Regions from separate parts of the Staphylococcus sp. FSL K6-0223 genome, predicted to be linked through region 1. Evidence: riboswitches for the same ligand, from Rfam matches in the RefSeq annotation. Region 1 holds a riboswitch; each other region holds the start of a gene.
What was found. A riboswitch is a leader RNA that binds a small molecule or an ion and turns the genes downstream of it on or off. The one in region 1 is predicted to bind S-adenosylmethionine.
Positions count from the first base shown of each region.

Region 2: it holds a riboswitch for S-adenosylmethionine, as region 1 does, so the genes downstream of both, MHI13_RS19210 (Na+/H+ antiporter NhaC family protein) here and metK (methionine adenosyltransferase) in region 1, are expected to answer to the same signal.
Region 3: it holds a riboswitch for S-adenosylmethionine, as region 1 does, so the genes downstream of both, metX (homoserine O-acetyltransferase MetX) here and metK (methionine adenosyltransferase) in region 1, are expected to answer to the same signal.

Region 1 covers NZ_JBBOYX010000001.1:960,218-968,712, reverse strand. The annotation lists gene MHI13_RS04920 (NERD domain-containing protein) at 1-457, opposite strand, end outside; gene metK (methionine adenosyltransferase) at 556-1,752, opposite strand; SAM riboswitch class I at 1,867-1,979, opposite strand; gene pckA (phosphoenolpyruvate carboxykinase (ATP)) at 2,137-3,729, shown strand; gene MHI13_RS04905 (alpha/beta hydrolase family protein) at 3,771-4,550, opposite strand; gene ytkD (RNA deprotection pyrophosphohydrolase) at 4,531-5,004, opposite strand; gene yidD (membrane protein insertion efficiency factor YidD) at 5,072-5,317, shown strand; gene menC (o-succinylbenzoate synthase) at 5,308-6,315, opposite strand; gene menE (o-succinylbenzoate--CoA ligase) at 6,316-7,710, opposite strand; tRNA gene MHI13_RS04880 (tRNA-Ser) at 7,910-8,000, opposite strand; tRNA gene MHI13_RS04875 (tRNA-Glu) at 8,051-8,122, opposite strand; tRNA gene MHI13_RS04870 (tRNA-Asn) at 8,124-8,198, opposite strand; tRNA gene MHI13_RS04865 (tRNA-Gly) at 8,211-8,284, opposite strand; tRNA gene MHI13_RS04860 (tRNA-His) at 8,298-8,373, opposite strand; tRNA gene MHI13_RS04855 (tRNA-Phe) at 8,385-8,457, opposite strand; tRNA gene MHI13_RS04850 (tRNA-Asp) at 8,479-8,495, opposite strand, start outside.
Region 2 covers NZ_JBBOYX010000003.1:378,491-386,985, reverse strand. The annotation lists gene MHI13_RS19230 (SulP family inorganic anion transporter) at 1-236, shown strand, start outside; gene MHI13_RS19225 (amidohydrolase) at 240-1,361, shown strand; gene MHI13_RS19220 (SDR family oxidoreductase) at 1,493-2,374, shown strand; gene MHI13_RS19215 (hypothetical protein) at 2,564-3,154, shown strand; SAM riboswitch class I at 3,226-3,322, shown strand; gene MHI13_RS19210 (Na+/H+ antiporter NhaC family protein) at 3,518-4,819, shown strand; gene MHI13_RS19205 (SRPBCC family protein) at 4,947-5,459, shown strand; gene MHI13_RS19200 (MurR/RpiR family transcriptional regulator) at 5,521-6,282, opposite strand; gene MHI13_RS19195 (alpha-glucoside-specific PTS transporter subunit IIBC) at 6,495-8,093, shown strand; gene MHI13_RS19190 (hypothetical protein) at 8,197-8,495, opposite strand, start outside.
Region 3 covers NZ_JBBOYX010000004.1:262,940-271,434, forward strand. The annotation lists gene dnaB (replicative DNA helicase) at 1-1,186, opposite strand, end outside; gene rplI (50S ribosomal protein L9) at 1,235-1,681, opposite strand; gene MHI13_RS22030 (DHH family phosphoesterase) at 1,678-3,645, opposite strand; gene MHI13_RS22035 (YybS family protein) at 3,675-4,601, opposite strand; gene metX (homoserine O-acetyltransferase MetX) at 4,952-5,920, opposite strand; SAM riboswitch class I at 5,986-6,086, opposite strand; gene MHI13_RS22045 (AzlD domain-containing protein) at 6,212-6,541, opposite strand; gene MHI13_RS22050 (AzlC family ABC transporter permease) at 6,538-7,230, opposite strand; gene serS (serine--tRNA ligase) at 7,568-8,495, opposite strand, start outside.

The DNA of each region.
Region 1 (8,495 bases):
AACCAGTTCTAGTAAGCACAAGATGGCTAATACGTTGAATATTATTAAACTCATTACTTGGTAAAAAAATATTAGCCATTATATGCATATCTTCACGTCTAATACGTTTTTCTTTAACTAAACGGTCTCTAATACCAATGAGTCTCATATCAGTCACGTATTCACTTTTATTTTTAGAAAATAATTTCAAAGCATCAATTTCACGTTCTTTTCCATTAACTGTAGCTTCAAATTCTTCTTTTTGTTTCGTTACTTGTTTTTTATTTTCAATACGTTCTTTTTCAAGTGCTTCCTCATGTGAAGATTTGAGTTGTTGCTCCTTGAGATTGTACTCTTCATTCGCTTTGTGTTTCATATTATTTTTACTTTTCAAAGCAACTAAAAATAGAATAAAACATATAATCGCTATGATTATCGCTGCAATTAAACCAATCTCAACCGGTCCAAATGAATTCATTAGATAACGCTCCTTTTAAACTGTCAATATCTATCTATTATAATAGAAATAGACGATAATTTCGAGGTTTAACCTAATTAACTGCTATATATCCTATGTTATTTTTGAACGGCATCTTTTAGGACATTCACTTTATCTAATTTTTCCCATGGTAACAATACATCAGTACGACCAAAATGTCCGTATGCAGCTGTTTGTTTGTAAATAGGATGTTTTAAGTCAAGCATTTTAATGATACCTGCTGGTCTTAAATCAAAATGTTTTCTTACCGCTTCAACTAATTGTCCTTCAGAAACTTTACCTGTTTTAAATGTATCAATAGCAATAGATACAGGTTCTGCTACACCAATTGCATAAGCTAATTGCACTTCACATTGCTCAGCTAATCCAGCTGCTACAATATTTTTTGCAACATATCTCGCTGCATATGCCGCAGAGCGATCTACTTTTGTAGGATCTTTACCACTGAAACAGCCACCTCCATGACGAGCATAACCACCATATGTATCTACAATAATTTTTCTTCCAGTTAAACCAGCATCTCCTTGAGGACCCCCAATAACAAATCGACCAGTTGGATTAATAAAGAATTTAGTTTCATCATCAATTAAACCTTCAGGCACAGTCGGATAAATGACATGCTCTTTAATATCTTTTTGGATTTGTTCTAATTCAATGTCTTCAGCATGTTGAGAAGATACCACAATCGTGTCAATACGTTTAGGTTTATCATTTTCATCGTATTCTACTGTTACTTGAACTTTACCATCTGGACGTAAATAACCTAAGGTACCGTCTTTACGCACATCTGATAAGCGTTTCGCTAGTTGATGTGATAAAAAGATTGGAAGCGGCATATATGTTTCGGTTTCATTTGTTGCATAACCAAACATTAATCCTTGGTCTCCGGCACCTGTTGCTTCAATTTCTTCTTCAGATATATCATTGCGATACTCAAGTGCTTTATCTACACCTTGGGCAATATCAGGTGATTGTTCATCAATAGCTGTTAAAACAGCCATTGTTTGATAATCGTAACCATATTTAGCTCTTGTATAACCAATATTTTTGATTGTTTCTCGTACTACTTTAGGAATATCTACATATGTAGACGTTGAAATTTCACCAGAAATTAAAGCCATACCTGTTGTTACTGTTGTTTCACAAGCGACACGTGCATTAGGATCATCTTTTAAAATTTCATCTAAAATCGCATCAGATACTTGATCGGCGATTTTATCTGGATGCCCTTCTGTCACTGACTCTGATGTAAATAAACGTTTATTATAAGTCATGATTTGCTCCTTTTTTTAACTATATTTACGAAAATTCTCTTTTGACAATGAGCTTAAAATAAAAGAGCCTTCTCAACTACCTAGATAGAGAGAAGGCTCTTAAACGTCCATTCGCTCTTATCGTTCAGACAAATATTGCGTCTGCAAACGGTTTGGCACCTTTCTTTTAAAAAAAGAGGTTGCTGGGTTTCATTGGGTCCATGTCCCTCCACCACTCAGGATAAGAGAATCCGTTAAGACCTATACTACATAAATACTTTAAAATTGTCAATTTTGATTTTTAAATGTTCTTTTATTTACAATGGAATAATTAAATTATTATGTTATACTTTTTAATGTAAGGGCTTACACATATAAATGGATAGATATTTGGAGGGATGTTGTATGTCAATAGATACATACAGTGAAACACCTAAAATCAAACACTTATTAGAGAAGGAAACGACTTTATTTCAACTTTCTACTACTCAGCTTTATTACAAGATTTTAAATAATAATGAAGGTGAACTTACTGAACTTGGCGCAATTAATATGAGTACAGGTAAATATACTGGTCGTTCACCAAAAGATAAATTTATCGTTAACGAACCTTCATATCGAGACAATATTGATTGGGGAGACATTAATCAACCTATAGATGAAGACGTGTTTTTAAAATTATACAACAAAGTATTAGATTATTTAGATCAAAAAGATGAATTATACGTTTTTAACGGTTATGCCGGAAGTGATAAAGACTCACAATTAAAATTAAAAATTATCAATGAGCTTGCATGGCATAATTTATTTGCACAAAACATGTTTATCCGACCTGAATCTATTGAGGAAGCAAGTCATATTAAGCCAAATTTCACTATCGTTTCTGCCCCTCATTTTAAAGCCAATCCAGATGTTGACGGTACTCATTCTGAAACATTTATTATTGTTTCATTTAAATATAAAGTGATTTTAATTGGTGGTACTGAATACGCTGGAGAAATGAAAAAAGGTATCTTTTCAGTGATGAACTACTTATTACCTATGCAAGATATTATGAGTATGCATTGTTCTGCCAATGTTGGAGAAAAAGGTGATGTTGCTCTATTCTTTGGATTATCTGGTACAGGAAAAACAACATTATCAGCGACGCCAACTCGCAAATTAATTGGCGATGATGAACATGGCTGGAATAAAAATGGTATTTTTAACATTGAAGGTGGTTGCTATGCAAAAGCTATCCACTTATCTAAAGAAAAAGAACCTCAAATTTATAATGCCATTCAATATGGTACTATTCTTGAAAATACAATTGTTAATGAACGTGGCCATGTTGATTTTGATGATAATACGAACACAGAAAACACACGTGCTGCTTATCCAATTCATCATATCGATAATATCGTATTACCTTCTAAAGCTGCACACCCTAATACAATTATCTTCTTAACTGCAGATGCATTTGGTGTACTTCCACCTATTTCTAAATTATCTAAATCTCAGGCAATGTATCATTTCTTAAGTGGTTTTACGTCAAAATTAGCTGGCACAGAACGTGGCGTGACAGAACCTGAACCATCATTTTCAACATGCTTTGGCGCTCCATTTTTACCTTTGCATCCTACTAAATATGCGAATTTACTTGGTAAGTTAATTGATGACCATGATGTTGATGTATATCTAGTAAATACAGGATGGACTGGTGGAAAATATGGTGTTGGACGTCGTATCAGCTTATATTATACACGTTATATGGTAGATCAAGCTATTTCTGGCAAGCTAAAACAAGCTACATTTACTAAAGATGAAATATTTGGTTTAAGTATACCAACTGAAATGGAAGATGTGCCTAAGACTATTTTAAATCCAATCCATGCTTGGAATGATCCTGAGGCTTATCGTCATCAAGCTAATGACTTAAAACAACGTTTTGAAGAAAACTTCAAAACATTTGGAGATGAAGTAAAAGATATTGCTAAAGATGGTGGATTTAGTCATTAATAATATATCTAAACAAAAGACTTACATGATAACTGTTATAGTCATCTTTGTAAGTCTTGTTCTATATTATTCATCCATTGATGTATATAATCTAAAACTTCTTTCAATGCTTTCGGTCTTGGGACATGGCCTTCGTCAAGTTGATAAAATGTATCATGTTTGACCCCTTTACGTTCTAGTTGTTCTTGAAGAAAATACGCTTGATGTATACCCACTTGCCAATCTTTACCACCATGTACAATTAAAATAGGTGGACTGTTTTGATTCAACGTACGTATCGCATTTCTTTGTTCATATGCCTCTTTATCTTTTTTCGGATGACCTACCATACGTCTTAGCATTCCCCTTAAATCCACACGTTCTTCATACATTAAATGAACATCTGAAACGCCACCCCAAATAATATAACTATCAACTGGATCATCCTGAAATGATAATAAACCTTGAATTCCACCTCTTGAAAATCCAATCATATGGACGAAAGCTTGGGGATACTTATTTTTTAATAATCGAATAAGTACTGTTACATCATGTAAATCAGCATTACAAAATTCATCTTTTCCTTCACTACCATTACTTCCTCTATAATAGGGACCTATAACTAATGTATACGGATCAGAAAATTGCATGAGTCTTGAAGCTCTTACTCTACCAACTTGCCCTTTTCCACCACGTAAATACACTACAATTCGTTTAACATTATGATACGTTGGGATCATCTGTAACGCTTTTACATTTAATTCGTCTACTGTATAAGTTATTTCCTCAAATCGATGAGTGTTGGATTCAACAGGCATTGTTCTAATATTTGTAATACCCAAGATCTTTCACCCTTTCTAAACATTTTAAAATTGCTTCATCTTTAATTAAATAACTTTTTTGGTGCTCAGGAATCTCATTAACTAGATGAAATAATATAGGACCTTCTGTTTCCAAATAATCATGTTTATGTTCAATTGATTTCACTTTAATCACGTACACATCTTTTTTAAAAAGTGACTTATCAAAGGTATGAACTTGATATTGCGCGATATAATATAAGGCTTCTACCTTTCCACCTGTTTCTTCATAAAGTTCTCTAGCAATCGCTTGTTGACTAGTTTCATTAATTTCAACTTTACCTCCAGGGAACTCGATACCTCTTTTAGAGTGTTTAGTGAATAATAATTGATTTTGAAATATCGGAATAGCTAAAACGTGGTTTCCATTCGGTATATCGTTATCAGTTTTATATTGCATCGTGACTCGTCTATCATCTTGATCGATAAACTCCATATCACTCATCCCCCTCTTAAATATGATAAAATTATTTAATAATCAAATGTCTATAGGAGGTTTATTTATGCTTAAAAAATTATTTCTAAGCATCATTCGTATTTATCAGCGTTTCATCTCCCCTATGACACCACCAACATGTCGATTCTATCCTACTTGTTCTGAATATACTAAAGAAGCTATAGAAGTATATGGCGCATTTAAAGGTGGCTATATGGGAGTAAAACGTATTTTAAAATGCCATCCATTTCATGAAGGTGGATTTGATCCCGTACCTTTAAAAAAAGACAAACATACACATCATCATTCATAAACAGATAATGCATTTATATTAACTTTAGGGGGATTGAAATATATCAATCCTTCTTTTAATTTGCCTATGCCTTGTGTAAAGTCTGTTTCAAAATAATATCCATCTGGAGTAATATCTCCTGGATAAGACCCTTCTTTTGCTAATAAAGCAGTAAAATATCGACTAAGTCCATATTCATACATCCCACCAACGATCACTTTAATATCTTTCTCTTTTAATAAGTGAATGAGTTCTAGCGCTCTATCTATTCCTCCCAGTCTAAATGGTTTAACCACAACCGCAGTTATAGGATATTGATGAATAATTTTCAAAATTGATTGTACATCCGTTGCTTTTTCATCAATAGCAATAGCAGGATAATGCGTAACATCTATATAGCTTAAATCATTTAAATCTTTAAATGGTTCTTCAACGTATAGAAGATTGTGTTGATCAATCTCTTTTAATAATTGAAATTGTGACATATCCAGTGATTCATTTGCATCGAGTGCAAGACTAAATTCAAATGGAAGTTCATTGCGTAGCTTTTTTATATCGTTAATGAGATGAGAACTCCATTTTAATTTAATACGTGCTGGCTTTGTGTCTTTAAGTGTTTGTAATTGTGAAGAAGATAAACCACTTACTGTTGCCCCATATTCAACGTTAAAGCACGGTTGTGAATAAAACATCTGATAAACCGCCATCACAACAGTACATCTAGTAGCTGGATAACTATCTAATACATCAAGATAAGGTAACCAGTCACTAAATGTATTGAATGATTGATTTAAAATCTTTTTTGACCATTGTTGTATTCGTATTTTTACTGTCTCAATTGTTTCAGTATCATACCAATCCGTTTCAAATGCATTACATTCACCAAAATAATTTTTCCCTTCATCAGAAATAAATCGTACTATGAGTGCTTTACGATGTGTCATTTCGACTTTAGGCGTCGTAATCGGAGAATGAAACGGCGCGGTATAGTAATAAAATTGTATATCAATGATTTTCATTTAATGATCCTCAGTTCCAACTTTATTACGTTGTAATTTTCCAGTAGAAGTATAAGGTAATGCATTGACGTGTTGATATATCTTAGGAACTTTATATTTTGCTAAATGTTCTTGTAAAAAATTTATAAGATCATTAACCTCAATTGTTTCACTTGCGACATAGTAAAGCGCTGGAATCTGACCCCAAGTCTCATCTTCTTTAGGTACACATACTGCATCTATAATTCCATTGAATGTTTTAGCTACTGTTTCAATTTCATAAGGATAGATATTTTCTCCACCACTAATAATAAGGTCTTTACGTCGATCATAAACCATTACAAAACCATCACTGTCTATTTCTGCAATATCTCCTGTTTTAAAGAAACCATCTTCAAATGTGTTATCCAAATCTTTAGGATACAAATATCCGTTCATTACATTGTCGCCTTTGATAAGTAATTCACCATGTCCCTCTTCATTAGGTTGTTTAATACATACTTCAACATTATCACTTGGTTTACCTACTGTATCATATCGTTTAGCTAACATATCTGGCGAAGCGGTTAGGAACTGCGAACATGTTTCTGTCATTCCAAAAGAATTATAAATAGGTAATTGATAACTCAATGCCTGTTGTATGAGCGTGGATGATAATTTAGCACCCCCAAGTAATATTTTTTCAATTGAGTATGGTTTATTTAAACCAGCATCCATTAGCCACTTTAACGTTTGTGGCACAAGTGACACATGTGTAGGATATTCGTTTTTAATAATAGTCAACATATCTTCAGTATTATATTTATTTAATAAACGTACAGTAAATCCTTCAATCACAGCACGTAAAATCACGCTAAGTCCTGAAATATGATAAATTGGAAGAACCGATAACCATGTCGTTTGTTGATCAAATCCTAGACTTTCTTTACAACCTAATGCACTTGCATAGTGATTTTTAAATGTTTGAGGTACTGCTTTTTGGGGTCCTGTCGTCCCTGATGTAAACATAATAGATGCAATACGATGAATATCAAATTGTTTATGATTAGGCGTATCAGGATAATCATTGAGTTGATTAAATGAGAGAACTTGATGTGAAGATAAATCGAACTCTTTTGTAGTTAAAATAAGTTGAACATTCACTGAGTTCATTTGATTGGTCATTTCAGTTGTTGTTAATCGTGTATTGATCATTGCAATTTCAATTTGCGCTAACCAACATGCGTGCACTAAAATAACAGAATCAATATCGTTTCCAATATATAGTCCTACCCTACTTTCATTTAAAGATAATAATTTCTTTGAAAGCTGATACGCTGCAGAATATAATTGATTATATGTTAATGTATACTGACCATCTGTAACCGCGATTTTGTTTTTGTTTTTTATACTTTGCTCTTTTAACCAAAATTCCAAAATTCATTCCTCCAATAGTTATACACTCTATATTATAACGATTTTTAAATGACTTAACAGGACTCATGTTTGAATTTATTTTGTGATTGTTTTATTTTTAAAAAGATATTATCCATTTTAAGATAAATATAGTTGAATACTTGATATATCATATCTATAAAAAACTCAGAATGGAAAATAACCATTCTGAGCTACTGTACGGAGAGTAAGGGATTCGAACCCTTGAGACGCGATAAAGCGCCTACACACTTTCCAGGCGTGCTCCTTCAGCCAGACTCGGACAACTCTCCTCTATTCAATTAAATAAAAAAACAGAAGCGATGTTTCACTTCTGTTTATATGACTCCTACGGGACTCGAACCCGTGTTACCGCCGTGAAAGGGCGGTGTCTTAACCGCTTGACCAAGGAGCCATGGCTCCGCAGGTAGGATTCGAACCTACGACCGATCGGTTAACAGCCGATAGCTCTACCACTGAGCTACTGCGGAATAATTAAATTATGGAGCGGGTGATGGGAATCGAACCCACAACATCAGCTTGGAAGGCTGAGGTTTTGCCATTAAACTACACCCGCTTAATAACGATTATGGGGCGGTTGATGGGAATCGAACCCACGAGTGTCGGAACCACAATCCGATGCGTTAACCACTTCGCCACAACCGCCAAAGTGTAAATGGTTCAGGACAGAGTCGAACTGCCGACACATGGAGCTTCAATCCATTGCTCTACCAACTGAGCTACTGAACCTTAATCATAAGTCAAAAGTAATGGCGGTCTCGACGGGA
Region 2 (8,495 bases), on a different contig from region 1:
TTGTTGGTTTAATACCAATGGTGGTACTCGCTTCGGTACTCATTACTATTTCTTTTAATACCTTTGATAGACGCACTTTTCAACATATTAAAGGTGCACCAGTTAAACGTGGATTGGTTATGGGATTAACGATGATTTTAATTTTAATTACTAATAATTTAGCTATTGGTGTTATTGCAGGCACGTTATTTTACTACATTTTACGCTTATTTTTTAAAAAAGAAGGGACTGAATAGCTTATGCCAAATTATTCAGATTATGTTAATTGGAGACGTACATTTCATCAATTCCCAGAGCTTTCCGATAAAGAGTATGAAACTACAAAGCGACTTAAACGTATACTTGAAAGTTTTGATATAACCATTTTAGATGTACCTTTAGAAACGGGTTTAGTGGCTGAAATAGGTAGAGGTGAACCGGTGATTGCAGTAAGAACTGATATTGATGCATTACCGATAAACGAACAAGTTGTGCACGAGTTTACATCTACAAATGAAGGAGTAATGCATGCATGTGGTCATGATATCCATATGGCAAGTATTTTAGGCGTAGCAACTCAACTTAAAGAGCTTGAAAACGAATTAAGTGGACGAGTGAGAATATTGTTTCAAGCTTCTGAAGAATTAGGTCATGGTGCAATTAGGTTAAGTGAAACTGGAGTACTTAAAAACGTTAAAGCAGTCTTAGGTTTTCATAATTATCCTTCACTAGACATTGGTGAATTCGCGATTAAAAGTGGTGTAATCACTTCCGCTGTAGATCGTTTTGAGTTTCATATTCAAGGAAAAGGTGCTCATGCATCGAAACCAGAACAAGGAAATGATCCGGTCATTGTAGTAGGTCAACTGATTAACAGCCTACAATCTATTGTGAGTCGTAATTTATCAGCATTTGATAGTGCGGTCGTTACGATAGGGGAAGTGTCATGTGGGAATACATGGAATGTCATCGCTGATCAAGCTTATATTCAAGGTACTGTTCGTTCATTTGATTCTAAAAAACGTCAACTTATAAAGCAACGTATGAAAGAAATTTCAGATGGGTTATCTCAAGCATTTAATGTAGATATTAAATTCGAATATACACAATTACCGGGTGCTGTCGTAAATGATGAAACACTTACCCAACAAGCAATTGAAGCAGCTAAGGAAGTAGGTTACAACGTTCAAATGATGGAAGAACCACTAACGATTGGTGAAGATTTCTCAGGTTATACGAAAGATTATCCTGGTGTCTTTGCTATCATTGGCTCAAATAGTAAATATGATTTGCATCATCCTAAATATGACCCAGATGAACGTATTTTAGAGAAAGTGCCAACGTATTTTGTAACGCTCGTTAAAAAGTTATTGAATGGTTAATCTATACGGCAATAGTTGCCGTGTAGCTATTTAAAGTGCTATTGAATTCATTTTCAGAGATAAAATGATGATTAAAATATGCTTTATGATGGGTAAATAATATTAAATCTTAAATATGGAGATGATGAATGATGTCAGCACAAGATCCTAGAAATAAATTTAAAACGTCTGATTATGAACAACAAGAACAAGAGTTACCAGGTCTACAATCGAAAATGACACCTCAACCTGATTGTGGTGAAACATCTTACAAAGGTCATGAAAGATTAAAAGGCTATAAGATGTTAGTGACTGGAGGAGATTCAGCAATTGGACGTGCAGCTGCAATCGCTTATGCAAAAGAAGGTGCAGATGTGGCTATTAACTATTTGCCGAGTGAAGAAGAAGACGCACAAGAAGTAAAACAAGTGATTGAGGATGCTGGTCAGAAAGCTATTCTTATTCCTGGGGATTTAAGGGATGAACAGTTTAACTATGATATGGTAGAAACGGCTTATAATGAGTTAGGCGGTTTAGATAATGTAACGTTAGTTGCCGGCCATCAACAATATCATGATGATATTCACGGATTTAATACTGAAGCTTTCGCAGAGACGTTTGAAACGAATGTATATCCAGTATTCTGGACAGTTCAAAAAGCGTTAGAATATTTAAAACCTGGCGCATCAATTACGACGACGTCTTCCGTTCAAGGATATAATCCGAGTCCAATTTTACATGATTACGCAGCTTCTAAAGCAGCAATTATTTCATTAACGAAAAGTTTCTCTGAAGAACTTGGTGCGAAAGGTATTCGAGTGAATTGTGTTGCTCCTGGGCCATTCTGGTCACCGCTTCAAATTACTGGAGGTCAACCTCAAAGTGCAATTCCTACATTTGGACAACAAACGCCACTGGGTCGTGCCGGTCAACCAGTTGAATTATCAGGTACTTACGTTTTACTTGCTTCAGAAGATTCAAGTTATACTACTGGCCAAGTCTTTGGTGTAACAGGTGGTACGCAAATCGACTAACAATTGATTTACTTTTAATAGACAAATTATATATTGATTATTTTAAGGTGATGGGGACTCGACTGAGTTCCCATTTTTTAGTGTGAGAGTAGAAAGTTTGCACCATATTAAATGGTGATTTGATAATAGTTGAAGCTTTCATGTAAGATGTATGTGATTGGTGAAATATAGAATAAAGGTGATTATAAAATGAAGAATTTTTTAATCAGATGGTTACCTAATATCTTAATTGCTTTAGCTTTACCGTCACTAATATTGTGCCATCATAATCTAATAGTAATATTAGCTATAGCTGTGATTATTTGTACATATATTTCTGCAGTTAATGTTTATTTAGTTAACGAGAATGTAAAAAAAGGTATAACTTGGTTTAATCCTATGATTGATTATATTTTAGCAATTGTTTCTGCACTTGCTTATTTTGGAATGTTCAGTTGGATTATTACACAACCTTTTTCAAATGTTACGATGCTACTAATCATTATTTGTTCTGGAAGTATTGCTTACGTCCTTGAAGTGAAGCTTAAAATTAGTGAAGCAAAAAATGGTAAATTTCTTCATGGCGACGAAATGAGTGAATATAAAATTGTATCGGTTAGAACTGAAAAAATTTTCAAAAGGGTATCTTTATGTTTAACAATTATAAGCATTTTACTCATATTTATAAGTCTTTATTTGAAATGGTGGATTGTTTTTGGTGTAGCTATTGTATTATTAATTGTTGTTGCTTTAGCAATCACGATTTATGAGAAATTTTTCACTACACAGATTGAAGAATAATTTTAAAATACAATAAACTTTATGTATTGACGTGTCTATAATTATCTTGTAACGTTAGACACAATTCGAATAACTTATCGAGAGAAGTGGAGGGACTGGCCCTAGGAAGCTTCGGCAACATTTTATCATGTGCCAATTCCAGTAACCGCTAAGGTTAGAAGATAAGCTGAAATGCTATGCCAACAGAGTATAAATGGTGAAATAACATATCTTTTAATCACTTGTTGGCATGAGTTGACTCTATTGATACACACTTGGGTTAGTTTACAAATAAAGTCACTTGCCGGAGCGGAATGAAGAAATGATTCATTGAGAATGAAATTTCTGTTTCGCTCCTATTTTTATGGAAAGTAGGTCAAATTTATGGAGAAAGTAAAGAAAGGTAACGCGTGGGCCCTGCTCCCATTACTCCTATTTGTATTACTCTTTTTAGGTGTAGGAATTATTTCAGGAGATTTTACAACTATGCCTTTAAATGTTGCAATTACAATTACAGTAATCGTTGCCTTACTTATGAATAGAAAAGAATCTTTTGCCAAGAAGGTAGAAGTATTTACTAAAGGTGCTGGACATTCGAACATTATCTTGATGATGTTAATTTTTATCTTGGCAGGTGCGTTTTCAACTACTGCTGAAAAAATGGGTGGTGTTACATCAACTGTTAATTTAGGTTTATCATTGATTCCTCAAAATTTAATCATTGTAGGCCTATTTGTTATTTGTATGTTCGTGTCTATTTCGATGGGGACATCAGTTGGGACTGTTGCAGCGATAGCCCCAGTAGGATTTGGATTCGCACAAGCAACACATGTGCCCGCAGCTTTAGCTATGGCTACGGTAGTCGGTGGTGCAATGTTTGGTGATAATCTGTCAATGATTTCGGACACTACCATTGCTGCAGTAAGAACTCAAAAGACTAAGATGAATGACAAGTTTAGAGTTAATTTTAAAATCGTTTTACCAGGTGCTATTTTAACGATTATAATTTTATTTTTCTTAACGAATGGTATTTCAATCGATCATGCCAAAAGTTATGATTATAACTTAATTAAAGTTATTCCATATTTATTAGTACTGATACTCGCACTTGTAGGGGTAAACGTCATCATTGTACTCATTGGTGGCACAGCCTTAGCAGGTTTAATAGGATTGATTGATGGTTCCTTTGGTTGGAAAGGACTTCTCAGTGCCGTATCTAAAGGTATAATTGGAATGGAAGATATTGCAATGATAGCATTACTGATTGGTGGCCTTGTAGGTATCATTCAACATAATGGTGGCATAGATTGGTTACTACAGTTTGTACGTGCTAGAGTTAAATCTAAACGCGGTGCAGAATTAGGTATTGCCAGTTTAGTAAGTGCCGCGGATATATCTACTGCTAATAATACAATTTCTATTATTATGGCAGGACCTTTAGCCAAGAATATTGCTGATGAGTATGATGTCGATCCGCGTAAGTCAGCTAGTATATTAGATATATTCGGAGGATGTTTCCAAGGGTTACTCCCATATAGTCCTCAAGTTATTTCAGCAGCTGGTGTTGCTGGTATTTCTCCATTCTTACTTGTTCCATATAGTATCTATCCAATTTTATTAGGAATCTGTGGTTTAGTGGCTATTATTTTGAGAGTCCCTCGTTTAAAAGATAAACCTCAAAAATAAATATAAATTAAAAGGAAGCTACTCAATTAGATTTTAGCTTCCTTTTAACTTTTTCAGAGCTTTCAGAGTTTGTGACATAGCTTAAATACGTTAAAATAGAAATAAGAGTGAAAGTAGGTGAAAGAGAGTGGCAAAATATAATGTAGAGAATGAACACGTAGAAATCGACATCGAACGTTTACTAAAATTTACTCCAGAAGTTGTTTATGAAGCATGGACAAAAGTGGAGATTCTTAAACAATGGTTCATGACAACACCACGTACAAATAAGACTTTTGAAGCGGATGTCCAAGAAGGCGGTACATATCGTATAGTAGATAGTAGAAATGGGAAGCAAAATGTTATCGAAGGTAAATACGAAGAGCTTGTAATGGATGAATACATTAAAATGACAATAGGTATGCCTGGTTTAAGCGCCGAAGAGGATGTCATAGAAGTAGAATTCTTTGAACGTGAAAATGGTGGTACTCAAATGTTGTTTTACTACCGCTCATTAGTTGAAAAGGAAAGACGTTTAACTGCGTTGGAGTACAAACAGAAGAAGAAAGAATATCATGATTCAACTGCGCATGGTTTTGAATTAATGATTGATCAAATGCAACATATATTAGAAGAACTAGAAGAACAACAGCATAATTAAAAACAATCGCAAGCATTAAATGAGTAGCCCCTAGGTGTTACAAATAATGCTTGCGTTTTATTTATAATAATTCATTTTTTTCTTTACGTTCATTATATTTTCTTAAAAGTGTTTCAAAAAAGATATGGTAACTAATAAAGCTTGAATAATCGGTACCGTCATTTAAATAAAATGTATTACTTGATACATATATATTATAGTTTGCTTGTTGAGCGAGTGAGTTATCTTTCATCGTTGTTACTGAGATAAAATATTTCTGTCTTAATTGAAGAAGCTGTGTAACTTCGGTCAATTGATATGTTTCGCCAGATAATGAAATAATAAAGAATAAATCCTCTGGAACAGTTTTATTTAACACCATTTTTAATTCATGAACATCATGTAGGATTATAATGTTTTTATGCATTGTAAGTAAAATACGTTGTGCTTCTTCAGCCACATTCATTTGAGCGCGTCCTGTTCCGTAAAGATAAATCGTAGTGGCTTCATGCATTTTATTCGTTAATAATTGATAATCAATGCGATCTAAATAACTAAAGGTATTTGCTATTTCTTGTTTAAATTGTTCCATTGAATCAGAAGGAAGCTGATTCTTTTTTTCATTTTCAAATTTCAAAAATGATTTAAAATCACTGTAGCCATCAAATCCTAGTTTACGTGTAAAACGGTGGATAGTGGCATTTGATGCATGCGTATGTACAGCTAAATCTTGAATTTTCATATTTTTACATTCTTCTATATGTGTATTAACATAACTTGCGATTTGTATATCATTATCATTCAATTTATCGAAATGAGTGTTCACACGTTCATCTAGTATCATTTAAGCACCTCATTATTTTGTATGAAAAAATTTCCGTTCAATGAAAATATAATCTGATTATACAAAATAGTTTCAAAATGCGTCAACGTCGTTGTTATTATGTAAGCGTTTACTATATATTGAAATTAACTTATTTAGAGATACTAACACTTACTAATAAACATATAAGTAAATGATAGTGAGAAATAGATTGGGATGTGGAGGTTTTAATTATGAATGCTATCAAACGATTCGGTAGTGCGATGATCGTGCCAGTGTTGATGTTTGCTTTCTTTGGTATCGTACTTGGGTTTGCGACACTTTTCAAAAATCCAACAATCATGGGTGGTTTAGCGGATCAGCATACATTCTGGTTCAAATTCTGGTCAGTGATAGAGTCAGGCGGATGGGTCATCTTTAATCACATGGAAATCGTCTTTGTTGTGGGTTTACCTCTATCTCTAGCTAAAAAAGCACCAGGGCATGCAGCATTAGCCGCGTTGATGGGTTATTTAATGTTTAACACATTTATTAACGCGATTCTAACGCAATGGCCTCATACTTTTGGTGCTAACTTAAAAAAAGGCGTAGAAAACGTCACTGGATTAAAAGCTATAGCAGGGATAGAAACGTTAGATACAAATATTTTAGGGGCTATTATTATTTCAGGGATTATTACATGGATACATAATCGATACTATAGTAAAAGACTGCCAGAAATGTTAGGGGTTTTCCAAGGCCTCACATTTGTAGTTACCATTTCATTCTTTGTAATGTTACCTATTGCAGCAATAACATGTGTGGTTTGGCCAACAATTCAACATGGAATTGCATCAATTCAGCATTTTATCATTGCTTCTGGATACGTTGGCGTGTGGTTATACCATTTCTTAGAACGCGTATTAATCCCTACAGGATTACATCACTTTATATACGCGCCAATTGAGGTAGGACCTGTGGTAGTAAATCACGGTTTAAAAGCAGAATGGTTACAGCATTTGAATCAATTTGCTGAAAGTAGTAAACCTTTAAAAGAACAATTCCATTATGGATTTATGTTACAAGGCAATGGTAAAGTATTTGGATGTTTAGGAATTGCGCTTGCAATGTACTCGACAACACCGAAAGAAAATCGTAAGAAAGTGGCAGCACTACTCATACCTGCAACGCTAACAGCGGTTGTTGCTGGTATTACTGAACCTCTTGAATTTACATTCTTATTTATTGCACCATATTTATTTGTGATCCATGCTATCTTGGCAGCTACAATGGATACTTTAATGTATGCTTTTGGTGTTGTAGGTAATATGGGAGGCGGTGTGCTAGATTTCTTAGCTACAAACTGGATCCCGTTAGGTAAAGATCACTGGATGACATATGTTGCTCAAGTAGTGATTGGTTTTATATTTGTGGGAATCTACTTCTTCCTATTTAGATTTTTAATTCTTAAATTTGATATACCACTTCCAGGTCGAAAAAAAGGAACAGAAGAAGTAAAACTATTTTCTAAACAAGATTATAAAGATAAGAAAGGTGGCACTGCTTCATCAGAACAACCAAAATCAACTGGGAATGAATATGATGACAAAGCAGCTTACTATTTAAAAGGCCTAGGTGGTAAAGAGAATATTAAAGACGTAACAAATTGTACAACTCGCCTACGTTTAACAGTGAATGATGAAAGTAAAGTTCAAGATAGTAGTTATTTTACACATAATCAAATGGCTCACGGTTTAGTGAAAAGTGGTAAAAGTGTGCAAGTTGTAGTCGGTATGTCTGTACCTCAAGTACGAGAAGCGTTTGAACATTTAGTTTACGAGGAAGAAAAGTAATTAAATATCACAATAAGCGTCTCAAGGAGAAAGAATTATATCTTCTTGAGATGTTTTATTGTCAAAAAAACCAGTGCTATTAACAACACTGGTCTTTAAATTATTATGAAATTCTAGCTTTATGAAGCATTTTGGCACGATAGCTTGCTGATAAAATATCTATATTACGTGTTGCAATTGTATGTAGCAATTGAGCGAATATCTCTGGAGAACATACGACACTTGCACAATTGTTATTCAATGTATAGTTTACATCGTGATGGTTAGCAAACATATTCATGATATCAATTACTTTGTCTTTAATGAAAGCATCTTGTAAACCATCGATAGCTAAATCAAAACGCTTGGCTGATTGATAGAGATGTTCTGAATCAAGAAGTTCATCGAAATGCTTAGGAGACA
Region 3 (8,495 bases), on a different contig from region 1:
CAACGATATCAGCGTCTTGCTCGATAGAACCAGATTCACGAATATCACTCATCATTGGACGTTTATCCTGACGTTGTTCAACACCACGTGAAAGCTGACTCAGTGCGATAACTGGGCATTCTAGTTCACGTGCAATGGCTTTAAGTGTACGTGAGATTTCTGATACTTCTTGTTGACGGTTGTCTGAGAATCGAGAACCGCTACCTTGAATTAATTGTAGATAGTCAATCACTATCATATCTAAGCCGTGTTCTTGTTTAAGACGGCGACATTTAGATCGTAAGTCATTAATACGAATACCTGGTGTATCATCGATAAAAATCTTAGTTTTTGATAATTTACCAACTGCAATCGTAAAACGACTCCAGTCTTCTTCTGTCATCGTACCAGTTCTTAAGCGGTTTGAATCTACGTTACCTGAACTACAAATCATACGCGTTGCTAACTGGTCTGCACCCATCTCAAGCGAGAATATGCCTACTGTAAACATATCTTCATGTGTCGCAACTTTTTGAGCGATATTAAGAGCGAAGGCAGTCTTACCTACGGAAGGACGGGCCGCTAAGATGATTAAATCATTACGGTTAAACCCAGCAGTCATTTGGTCGAGATCTCTATAACCTGTTGGAATACCAGGCGTTTGACCACTATTTTGGTCGAGTTCTTCGGCAGTCTCATACACTTGTCCTAAGACATCTCTAATATCTTTAAACCCGTCACTTTCTCTTGTAGAAGAAAGTTCAAGGATACGTCTTTCGGCATCACTTAGGATTGTATCTAGTTCTAATTCATCATTATAGCCATCATTTGCAATACTATCTGCCGTTTGAATTAACTTACGTTTTAACGCGTGTTTAAAGACGATATCTGTATAATATTGAACGTTTCGCGTTGTTGGAACGTTAGTCGATAGCTCTGCGAGATATTGAGGGCCACCCGCTTCACTTAAGCTTCCATCACTAGATAGTTGATCCATAAGTGTGACAACGTCGATTTCTTTGTTATCTTCATTAAGATGCATCATTGCTCGGAAGATATGTTGATGGGCGCCTCTATAAAACGACTCAGGAAGGAGGACTTCCTGAGTTGTATTAATCAATTCTGGATCTATAATAATGGCACCTAAGACAGATTGTTCAGCTTCATTGCTATGCGGCATTTGATTTTGCTCATACATTCCATCCATTGTTTGCTTTACACCTCTTATTTCAATCCATCTTTGTTATTTTCGAAATTACTGTTCTACTGTGTGTACTCTAATTGTACCTTCTACTTCTTTATCTAATTTAACTGGCACATTTGTATAACCTAACGCGTGGATACCATGTGGTAAGTCCATTTTGCGTTTATCAATTTTAATATCATGTTGTTTATTTAATGCTTCGGCAATTTGTTTAGTACTGATTGAACCAAACAATTTACCGCCTTCACCTGTTTTAGCTGATACTTCAACTTCGATGTTTTCTAATTTTTCTTTAAGTGCTTTCGCATCATCGATTTCTTGTTGTCTGTCTGCTTCAGCACGTTTATTTTGTTGTTCTAATTGTTTTAAGTTACCAGGAGTTGCTTCTACAGCATAGTTGTTTTTAAGTAAGAAGTTGTTTGCGTAACCTACTGGTACGTCTTTTACTTCGCCTTTTTTACCTTTACCTTTAACATCTTGTTTGAAAATTACTTTCATGCGTCTTCACTCCTACTCATTTGTTCTGTAATTGCTTGCTGTAATTGTTCTATAGCCTCTTCTATAGTGACACCTTTAATTTGTGTGGCTGCATTTGTAAGGTGTCCACCACCACCTAATGCTTCCATCGTTAATTGAACGTTGATAGAACCTAGTGAACGTGCAGAGATACCAATGAGGTTATCTTCACGTTTAGCCACAACATAAGATGCCTCGATACCTTCTAAACTTAACAACTCGTCGGCTGCTTGTGCAACCGTAACAGGATGGTAGATTTTATCATTTGAACCATGAGCGATTGCTACGCCATGGTCTTGTAATTGAACCGTTCTAATGAGTTCTGAACGATTAATGTAAGTATCTACATCATCTTTTAAGAAGTGTTGCGTTAAGATTGTATCCGCACCATGTGCACGTAAATAACTTGCAGCATCAAATGTTCTTGAACCTGTTCTTAGTGTGAAGTTTCTCGTATCTACTATAATACCTGCATACATGACTGTTGATTCTAAACGTGTCAATCTTTGTTCAGTTGGTTGATATTCTAATAATTCAGTAACAAGCTCTGCAGTTGAACTTGCATATGGTTCCATATATACCAATAGTGGGTTTGAAATAAAGCTTTCGCCACGTCTGTGGTGGTCAATAACGACTTTACGGTTTGCTTTATTTAAGACATTTTCATCTAAGACCATTTCAGGCTTGTGCGTATCCACGACAACGACTGTCGTCTTAGACGTCATCATATCCCAAGCTTCATCTGATGTGACAAAGCGTTCTTTCAATTCTGGTTTCTTATCAATTTCGTCCATGACACGACGTAAAGTCGGATCAATATCTGAATCATTGAGAACGACAAAGGCTTCTAAATTATTCATTAATGCAAAACGTGAGACACCAATTGCTGCACCAATTGCATCTAAATCAGGGCGTTTATGTCCCATAATAATTACCTTGTCGCCTTCAGTTAAGATGTCTTTAAGTGCGTGAGAAATTACTCGGGCACGTACACGCGTACGTTTCTCCATAGGGTCAGTCTTACCACCGTAGAAGCGAACGTTACCATTCATATTTTTAATGGCAACTTGGTCGCCTCCTCGACCGAGTGCTAAGTCTAAACCAGATTGTGATAAATCCCCTAGGTCAATAAGGTTCTCTGTACCTTCACCGACACCGATACTTAAAGTGAGTTGTGCACGGTAACCAACACTTTTCTCTCTCAACTGACTTAAAATTTCAAAGTTTGAATCTTCAAGTTCTGCTAATATCTTTTGGTTAAGATATGCAACGAATTGATCAGAATTATAACGTTTGAAATAAATATTGTATTCTTGTGCCCATCTGCTAATGACACGTGTAACCATTGAGTTGATTTCTGAACGTTGTGTATCGTTCATATTCTGCGTAATCTCGTCATAGTTGTCTAAGAACAACGTTGCGATAATTGGCTTTGAATCTTCATACAACTCATTGGTATGTACGCTTTCTGTGATATCAAAGAAATATAAACAATGTTCATTCTCTGAATATCGCACATGGTAATGATAATTGTTATGTTCAATTTCTACTTCTTGTACTTTTTCTAATTGTTTCAATATGTTAGGAAAGACTTCGTTTACATTTTCAGAAATCACATTGGTTTCAACGTGTTCTGTCATGAATTGGTTCATCCATTCAATGTGGTTATCTTCATCTAACACAATCATCCCAATCGGCAAATGTTTGATTGCTTTATTGCTACTTGCCGAGATGTGACCACTTAAATCATCCACATAATTATCCATTTTAAGAAAAGCTTGTCTCAATAACACGCCACTAATGATAATCATCACGACGAGGATTGCTGCAGCAATGCCAGCGACGATTTGGTTGAAAATAAACCATACGATGACTAATGCAATGGCTGTAAGTACCATTAGTATAAAAGGTATGAGCAATGCTTTTTTAGTGGATTGACGGTTCATTCTTCCACCTCTAATCACTTAGTTAATAATCATTTTTTAATAATTCGTTTTAAATTAATACATAAATCAATAACTCCAAGTAAACCAACGATATGTGTCATCGGTGTAAGTAGTGTCCCCACTACCATTAATAAAATCGTTACAGCATTCGGCCATCTCTTAGCTTTACCGAAGAAATGTATAACGCTTAAACCTTGGATATACATCACTAATGATAACACAACCTCAAAGTTCAAGACGATACTTTGGAATATACTTGGTTGGTTCGCAAACATTACACAAATAAGAACTATAAGATAAATCCATAATAGTACACGATTCATTTGCCATGCGAATAATGGCTTAAAGATCGGAGTTGCGACCTTAAACTTACGTAAGATAGGAAATGTAATAATCAGATTAATTAAGATTAAAAGGAAAATGACTATAATAAGATAACTAGGGAGTTGGACCGTTGATTGTCGGAAACCTTCCTCAAGAATCTGTCTATAGTTAGAATCTAATCCACTTGTTAAGATGGCATCATGCATCGCATCTTTAAATGGCTTAATTAATACGGCTGCTTTTGGAATTTTTTCGAATGTTTGTAATAACATGAATCCAATCAATGTTATTAAACTTAATGAAGCCGTTGAAACATAAAGAATTCTTTCTTTTGAAGTTCTTTCCTTAAGTAATTGACCGATGATAAAACTTAAAATTAAGATAAGTACCATCATACTTAAGACAAATGTATTACCTAATAACGTTGTTAGAATCACTGTTACTAAAGCGCTAATTCCAAATGATTGTACAGAGCGGTTCCATAGCACGATGCCAGGAATCGTTGCAAATAAACATAAAATTAAGCCGAGAATAGGTAATACATGTGTTACTAAAGCGACTATCAGTAATGAAATAGTTGCAATAATAGTTGCTTTAGGTTGTATTTTTGAAAACACACACGCCACTCCCATACTTTTTGACTATAACTTCTATTTTAACCTCTTTGCCCAAAATTAACAATTATAGGTGCTTCATTTGATGAGTATCAAATGTTAGCACCTATTATGCAATCGCATTAGCGATTGTAATCCTCTAAAACAATAATGACTTCGTCATTAATTAGTAGCACTTATGCAATCGTGATTAACGATTGTAATCCTTTAAAAGTTTGGAGTATCAAATGTTAGCACCTATTATGCAATCGCATCAGCGATTGTAATCCTTTAAAACACCAGTGACTTCGTCATTAATTAGTAGCATTTATGCTAAAGACATACTTACTTTGCTTAGCCAAAGTTTAGTATGTCTAAAATAGCTGTGTTTATTTCCTTTTAAATTGTTTTAAGTTCAAGAAATGGTAGAGGTTTGGAGCCCAATCGTTAAAGTTTAGAAGGAAGCCGTCATGTCCTACATTATCTGGCACAAAGAAATGGCGATGATATTTAAATCTCTCTCCGACTGCTCTTACTTGATCATCTGGATAAAGTAAATCATCTATAAACCCCATCGTTAGAACCTTTGTATCTAAAGATTGATAGACTTCATCAACATCATCTCGTCCTCTATCAATATTGTGACTATCTAAGACGTCGAGCAGTGTTAAATAACATTGTAAGTCAAAGTTTTTCTTAAATTTATTACCTTGATACTGTTGATATGTTACAACTTCATCTGGCGTAAAACGTTGGTCATAACTTTTAGAGGAACGGTATGTTAAGAAGCCTAGTTGTCGAGCGATACTTAAGCCTTCCTTCCCACCAAGATGAATTGCTTGTCGGGCGATCTCGTTGAAAGCACGACTGTACGATGACGTTTTACCAGTTGCTGCGAGAATAATGGCTTTGTCGATTTGAAATTGATTATTATACAGCAATTCCATTGCTTGCATACCACCTAGACTTGCTCCAATTAGGATGTTTACCTTCTTGAAGCCAAGTGCTTTGATTCCTTTTTCAATCGCCTTAACAATATCTCTTAATGTAAGATGTTGTGGAAAATTAGGGTCATTAAGTTTTGAACTTGAACCAAAGGGACTACCAATAACGTTGAAAGTTAGAAATTGATAATCATGACGTGGAATATAACCACCATCTATAATTTCACGCCACCATCCATGTTTCTCGTCTGTTCCATAAGTTAAGTGATTACCTGTTAATGCGTGACAAACAACAACTAATGGTTGACCTTTATATCCAACGTGTTCATAGCGTAATTTTAAATTATTAATGGTTTCTCCTGATTCAGTTGTAAATGTCCCTAATTCTAACGTATCTACTCTGTAATTCGTCATCGTTAACGCTACCTCCTCTTACAAAAAAGCTTCCTACTCAAATGAAAAAGTAGGAAGCTGGTCAGTACTTATCATTCGAGATTCTCGTTGGTTGTAGCACCGTGCTATCATTAGTCGGTTGCTGAAGCATCGTCGGGCCAATTCCCTCAGCTTCTCGAAATAAGATTTGATGAATTAATTTGTATATTGATGTTGAATAAGTTTCAATCTTAAATAGTCTGAATTTTCTAATTAATATAATTTTAACTAAAATGGTTTATGACTTCAATACTTTGCTGTCATTTTCAGGAGTTAAAAAATTAAACGTAAACAAGCGATAGTAATAATACCTCCAATTATTGTGATAGTAAGGCTACGTGTGAAAATGGCAAGGAGTACTGTTGGTATAGTCGCAATAATATATGACAAATTGAGCGTATATCCAAAGGCGTTATCGTGTTGTTGTATGACGCCATCAATGACAAGTGCGGTAAATAATGTGATAGGAATAAATGAAAGCCATTTAACGACAATTTCAGGTAAATGAACTCTAGATATCATCATAAAGGGAATAATTCGAATGAGTAACGTTACAATTCCACATAAAATAATAAGTATCAGTGTGTGTAAATCTGTTGTCATTTATCCATCACCACCCCTAAGGCTGCAGCGAATGTTGCGGCTATTAATATTGCTACATATGAAGGCATCACTAAACTTAAAAGAAGCATCATTGTGATTACACAGATAATTAAAATTATATATATACGAAATCTTGATTTCTTCACTGACTCAAATTGAGATATACCTAAGAAAATGAACATTGCAGTAATCGCATAGTCTAATCCAAGTGCATTAGGATTAGAAATATATTTGCCGAAAAGGGCGCCGGCCACACACGAAATAGTCCAAAAAAGATATGCTGTGATATTAAGACCATGAAGCCAACGATCATTAATCTTTTCACCTTTAATATATGGCGTAATAGCAACTCCGAAGGTTTCATCGGTTAATAATGTACCGAGACCTACCCTATTCCATAATCCATATTGTTTATAATTAGGCGCCAAAGTCATACTTAATAGAAACATACGTGAGTTAACGATAAGTGTGGTTAGAACGATAGCAGATATTGGAGTACCTGTAATCGCTAAAGCGCAAACAATAAATTGTGCGGCACCGGCGTAAATAATGAGACATAATAAAATAATTTCTAAGATACTAAAGTTTTGAGAGGCTGCTACGATACCAAATGATAAACCTACTCCTGCATATCCAAATAAAGTAGGAATACATTCTTTTACCCCTTGCTTAAATGAAAGATGGGTCATTTGATCAGCCTCCATTCCACTTTCTAAAATAGTAAAATAAGTCTATTATATTTGGAAAAGTTGTTCAATATTTTTAGACTTCGGTTTGTGTGACGTAAGACAAACCTCATAGTCAAATCGTTGTAAATACAACGATTATAAAATTTCAGAATTTTGTTTCTTCTTTTAGACATCCCTCTCATTTTTGAAGATTTGAAGTTGAATTATTTCTCTTCCCCTACCCTGTTCAACAAAAAAAACTGTCGACAAAATCGTTAAGATCATGTCGACAGTTCAAATAATTAATTGAGTCATTCATCGTTGTATTGTAGTAATTATTCAGCCTATTTTTAAGTTATTATTTTGTAGGTTTAGAAATTTTAGTTTTTCCACCCATGAATGGAACTAATGCTTCAGGAATTGTGATTGTACCGTCTTCATTTTGATAATTTTCAACGATAGCTGCAAATGTACGACCTACGGCTAAACCACTACCATTTAATGTATGAGCTAATTCTGGTTTAGCTGAGTTATCACGTTTAAAGCGAATGTTAGCACGACGTGCTTGGAAATCAGTACAGTTTGAGCAAGAACTAATTTCTTTATAGTCATTGTAACTTGGTAACCATACTTCTAGGTCATATGTTTTACTAGCGCTGAAGCCAATGTCGCCTGTACATAAGATAACTCGACGATATGGTAATCCTAATTCTTCTAAAATTGATTCAGCATTTTTAGTCATATCTTCTAAAGCATCCCAAGAATCTTCAGGTTTTTCGATACGAACCATTTCAACTTTATCGAATTGGTGTAAACGAATTAATCCTCTTGTATCTCTACCAGCTGAACCCGCTTCACTACGGAAACATGCCGTTTGCCCAGTAAATTTTTCAGGTAACACTCCTGGTTGAATGATTTCATCTCTGTAGAAGTTTGTTAAAGGTACTTCTGCTGTTGGAATTGTGTATAGGCCTTCTTTTTCGACTTTAAATAAATCTTCTTCGAATTTAGGAAGTTGACCTGTACCAAACATAGTATCTGCATTCACTAATTGAGGTGTCATCATTTCTGTGTAACCATGTTGAGTTGTATGTTTCGTAATCATGTAGTTCATTAATGCACGTTCTAATAATGCTCCATCTTTAGTTAAGTAAACGAAACGCGCACCAGATACTTTAGCAGCACGTTCGAAGTCTGCCATTTTTAATTCTTCAACTAAATCCCAGTGTGCTTTTGGTTCGAAATCGAATTCACGTGGTGTACCCCATTTTTTCAATTCAACGTTT